Regions from separate parts of the Anaeromusa sp. genome, predicted to be linked through region 2. Evidence: riboswitches for the same ligand, from Rfam matches in the RefSeq annotation. Region 2 holds a riboswitch; the other holds the start of a gene.
The links. Region 2 has a riboswitch for FMN ahead of ribD (bifunctional diaminohydroxyphosphoribosylaminopyrimidine deaminase/5-amino-6-(5-phosphoribosylamino)uracil reductase RibD). Riboswitches for the same ligand answer to the same signal wherever they lie in the genome.
Positions count from the first base shown of each region.

Region 1 (2,454 bases), on a different contig from region 2:
TAGCTCCAAGCACCGTCTTCCCAGGTTGCGCCTTGCTGCAGCGGTCCCTTAAGAAGCAGTAGCTCTTGATTAGGCTTAGCGGCAAGCAAGTCTCCCGCAGGTTCACTTTCACTCAGCACTACTTGCTGCACTACAGCCTCTTCCGTCACGGAAAAGACTCTTGCCACCTGCGCCCCGCCATTATTGTCCGCTACTTGCACCCGCCCATCCTTGACTTGCGTCACCGTCCGCGTAAAACCGGCAAACTCTTGTCCATACCCAATATAGTTCCAACTCTGCCCCAGGGCGGTCGGAAAAAAATGGCGCACATCCGCCAGTCTGAATTCTTCCGCCGACATGCAATCTTGGCAAGGCCCCTTCTCGCTATGCGCCAACGCAGCAGAAGGCCAGCCGGTCCATAAGGCCGCGCAGGCTAACGCCGCAACGGCTAAAGAGCATTGTTCCTTCAAAAACTTCATCCCAACCACCTTTCTTCTGGTTCAGGGGGACGGTTCTGCTGAACCAGTCCCCCTGAGTCAATCTGCTACAGTACCAGCCAAGCATAAAAAAAGAACCCGATGCCAATGGACCCCACAACAACGCCCACACTCCAGTAGCCATAGTTTTTACTGATCGCCGACAAGGACGACAGCAAAATGCCCACCTGCAAAAACATCAACGCCTGGCCGAACATTGTATTATACTGGCTGGCAGCGTCTCGCTCCGCTTCCAGTTTCTGCGCATCTTGGATAATTTCATTTTTTTCTTTTTTGTACCGTTTGATTTCCTCTTCATAGACTGCTATTTGCTTAACAACCGCTTCTGTACGCACTTCCGGGGGCATCAACGCCGCCATGGAGTCTCGCTGCACTTGATACTGCGTTTCCTTGATGCTTTTTGCCTGATAGTACGCCCATTGATCCGAAGCGCGATTTTGCGCCAGCACCATGCGATTTCCATATCCAGCCGCCTTAAACGAAGCAATCGTGGCGCACGCCGCCAAAAGCAGTGTCGTAACCGCGATGACCGTTGTCAGGTGATCTTTCCACGTTTTTTTCTCATTCTGCCTGTCTGCCATAATAGCCTCCCAAATTAGTAGTTCTCCTATATTCCCTCTGTACGCCGCAAACTCCTGCCTGCTTTTGCGAGTTGACACCCGCTCCCAAAAGAGTATACTAAAAGCAAGCGAACTTATTCTCAGGGCGGGGTGAAATTCCCCATCGGCGGTATCCCGGCACAGCCGGGGAGCCCGCGAGCGCTTTTTGCCTAAAGCAAGAAGGTCAGCAGAACTGGTATCAAGCCAGTGCCGACGGTTATAGTCCGGATAGAAGAGGATAAGGCAGTTGCTAACGCATTGGCAAGTTCCGGCGCTTTTTCGTCCGGCTTGTTTTACTGCGTTGCTTTTACTGTCTCTTTCTTGCCCTGATTCTGGTAAGTCCGACTTAGCATTAAGGAGGAGTATTACTATGAATCAATCTTTACTTCACTCTTTTGGCACACCCGCAGAACGGGTGGAAAACGCGCTCGCCGCCTTGCGTCAAGGACAAGGCGTCCTGGTCACCGATAATGAGGACCGGGAAAACGAGGGCGATATTTTTTTTGCCGCCCAAAGCTTGACACCACAGCAAATGGCCTTGCTCATTCGCGAAGGAAGCGGCATTGTCTGCCTGTGTCTCACCGAAGAAAAAACCGCCCAGTTAGGCCTGCCGATGATGGTTGCAAACAACACCAGCAGTTTCCAGACCCCCTTCACCATTTCCATTGAAGCCGCTCAAGGCGTGACTACCGGCGTATCCGCAGCAGACCGTGTCGCCACCGTCAAAGCCGCTGTTGCCGCTGACGCTTCCGCCGCCGATCTGCGCATGCCCGGACATATGTTTCCGCTGCGCGCCCGAAAAAACGGCGTTTTAGATCGCCCCGGTCACACCGAAGCCAACGTGGATCTCATGCGCCTTGCAGGCTTAGCACCAGCCGGCGTTCTCTGCGAACTCACTAATCCTGACGGTACTATGGCCCGTCTGCCGGAAATCGCCGCTTTTGCCCAAAAACACGCCATGCCGGTTGTGACGGTCGACGATATCATCGCTTACCGCCTGCAGTTCGACTGAGAAATAGAAGTCACCTAACAAGAGTCACGAGAGTCGCGGGAGGGTACAACTGAGGGGTACGATTTCCACTTTATAATTCTACTTGCAAAAAAGCCATCGGCACTGCATATTGCGCCGATGGCTTTTTCGATTCCAGAATCCTCTTGCGTACCCTCTGGTCACTCTGGTTCTCTTGTTTATTCTTCGCTTCTCTAACTTTTTTTACACCAAGGCTTTGCTCCGCCAGGCGCCGCTGCGCCAGCGCCAGAGCATAGCCAGACCGCGAATCCATTCGTCCACAAGCATGGCCGCCCAGATACCCGGCAGTCCATAGCCCAAAACAACGCCTAAATAATAGCCCAAGCCAATGTTCACGCTCCACATGGAT
Region 1 is NZ_JAQUZF010000125.1:2,437-4,890, reverse strand. It holds gene PHF27_RS12485 (hypothetical protein) at 1-458, opposite strand, end outside; gene PHF27_RS12480 (DUF4337 domain-containing protein) at 524-1,057, opposite strand; FMN riboswitch at 1,169-1,319, shown strand; gene ribB (3,4-dihydroxy-2-butanone-4-phosphate synthase) at 1,446-2,087, shown strand; gene PHF27_RS12470 (MATE family efflux transporter) at 2,289-2,454, opposite strand, start outside.
Region 1: linked by a shared signal. The riboswitch ahead of ribB (3,4-dihydroxy-2-butanone-4-phosphate synthase) and the one ahead of ribD (bifunctional diaminohydroxyphosphoribosylaminopyrimidine deaminase/5-amino-6-(5-phosphoribosylamino)uracil reductase RibD) in region 2 are both predicted to bind FMN.

Region 2 (2,454 bases):
GAACCAGTCAGTTCCATAGTCAACAATTGTCAAACTGGTGCCATCAATAGCAATAGATCCTTTGGCAATGATATAGCGCATTACCTCCGGCGGCGCTTCAATGGTAACCACTATCGCATTGTCGCTGCGCTCCTTGCTGCGGATTACGCCGACGCCATCGACATGGCCGCTCACAATATGACCGCCCAAACGATCCCCAAGACGCAACGTACGCTCCAGATTTACCACATCTCCAGGCTTAAGCTCCGCCAAAACGGTGCTGCGCACCGTCTCTGGCATGACATCCGCCGTAAAAGATCGCTGCGTATATTCCACAACCGTCAGGCAAGTGCCGTTAACGGCGATACTATCGCCCAGCTTTACATCCTGCAATACAACTTGTCCTTCAATCGTCAGACGCGCTGACTTGGTTCCCTTGGTAATGGATTTGATTTTACCCAATTCTTCCACAAGTCCGGTAAACATCGCGGCCCTCCCTCGTGGCGACATACGCGCTAATCCATAAGTCGTTGCCTATATTTTTTACAGTTAACTCTTCCAACGGCACCGCCTGATCCATTAAGGAGCAACCCAGACCGCCGATAGGTCCAGGTGCTTCACAGCCGCCAATCAACTTGGGCGCCATGAAGAAGTGCACCTTGTCCACGACGCCGGCGCTCAGAAAAGAGCCATGCACCGCAGAACCGCCTTCTACAAAAATGCTTGTCAACTGCCGCTCCTGCCGCAAGTGAAGGCATAACGCTCGGATATCAACACCGCCTCGTTCGTCTGCAGGCAGCACGATGACCTCTGCTCGCTCCTGCAGAGCGGCTACACGCTCTTGCGGCGCTGCCTGGGTCACCGCGATCCAAGTAGGAGCTTCGCCGTCGCAAAGCAGCTTGGAATTCAGCGGCAACCGCCCTTTGGAATCAAGAACAATGCGGATCGGATTGCGTCCTCCCTCAGGCAGACGCGTCGTCAACTGCGGGTCGTCGGCAATGGCCGTACCGACGCCTACTAAAATGGCGTCGTACTCGTTACGCAGGCGATGCACCTCCAGTCGGGCCGCCTCGCCGGTAATCCATTGAGAATGACCGGTATGGCTGGCAATTTTACCGTCCAAAGTCATCGCCGCCTTCATAACCACAAAGGGCATACCTGTAGAAATCCCTTTAATGAACACTTCATTTAAAAGCGCCGCTTCACACGAAAGCAGTCCTTCTTCCACTTCCACGCCCGCCTCACGCAGACGTTGACTGCCACAGCCTGCCACAAGAGGGTTGGGGTCGGTCATGGCCATAACCACCCTACGCACGCCGGCTTGAATAATCGCTTCTGTACAAGGTCCTGTGCGGCCTTGATGGCAGCAGGGCTCCAGCGTCACGTACAAAGTGGCGCCCTTCGCCAATTCACCGGCTTGCCGCAAAGCATGAATTTCCGCATGGGGCGTGCCAGCCTGACGGTGCCAGCCTTGGCCCACAATCTCACCGTCACGCACAAGCACCGCCCCGACCATCGGGTTGGGACTTGTCCTCCCCCTGGCGTACGATGCCAGAGTCAGAGCGTGACGCATGTATTCTTCCTCTCGCAAATAAATCCCTCCTCCGGCGCTTCCGCACAGAAAAAGGCCGCAAACCGGAAACCCGGCTACGACCTTTGAGCGCAGAGAACAATCCGGGAAAGAAATCATGTCTTCTTTCCTGGAAATCATCGCCTTTTCTCATCCAGACTATACTGTCGGCTCCGGAATGCAACCGGATCTGCCAAAATGGCTCGCGGGCTCAACCGCCGGTCAGGAATTGAAGGAATCTTCCTTCTCACCTTGCCCCAAAGGCCTGTATGAACTTTTCTTGTCTTATGGTACCACCAAATGCGTTAAGAATCAAGCCCCTCGCAGAGAATGAATCGCATTTGCCATGTCCGGCGCCTTATATACAGCCGAACCGGCTACCAAGACGGTAGCGCCAGCCGCAATTAACTGCGCCGCATTGTCCGGTGTTACACCGCCGTCTACTTGAATGTCAGTCTTGAGCCCTTTTGCATCCAGCATTTGCCTCAATTTGCGCACCTTCTCCAGACTGGACGGAATAAACGCTTGACCGCCAAAGCCCGGGTTGACGCTCATGAGGAGCACCATGTCTAGATCAGGCAGGATTTCCTCCAGCAGGCACAAAGGCGTGCTGGGATTGAGGGAAACCGCCGCTTTCAGGCCTGCTTCCTTAATTGCTTGAATAACGCGATGCAGATGCGGCGCCGTCTCGAGATGCACCGTCAAAATATCAGCCCCTGCCTTAGCAAAGTCGGCTATATAATTTTGCGGCGCTTCCACCATGAGATGTACGTCAAAAGGCATTTTCGTCACTTTGCGCAGGCAAGATACAACAGGCGCGCCAAAGGTCAGATTCGGCACAAAATGTCCGTCCATCACATCAATATGAACCCAGTCCGCCCCGGCCGCTTCAATGGCCGCTACTT
Region 2 is NZ_JAQUZF010000002.1:69,299-71,752, reverse strand. It holds gene PHF27_RS00970 (riboflavin synthase) at 1-465, opposite strand, end outside; gene ribD (bifunctional diaminohydroxyphosphoribosylaminopyrimidine deaminase/5-amino-6-(5-phosphoribosylamino)uracil reductase RibD) at 434-1,570, opposite strand; FMN riboswitch at 1,688-1,818, opposite strand; gene rpe (ribulose-phosphate 3-epimerase) at 1,862-2,454, opposite strand, start outside.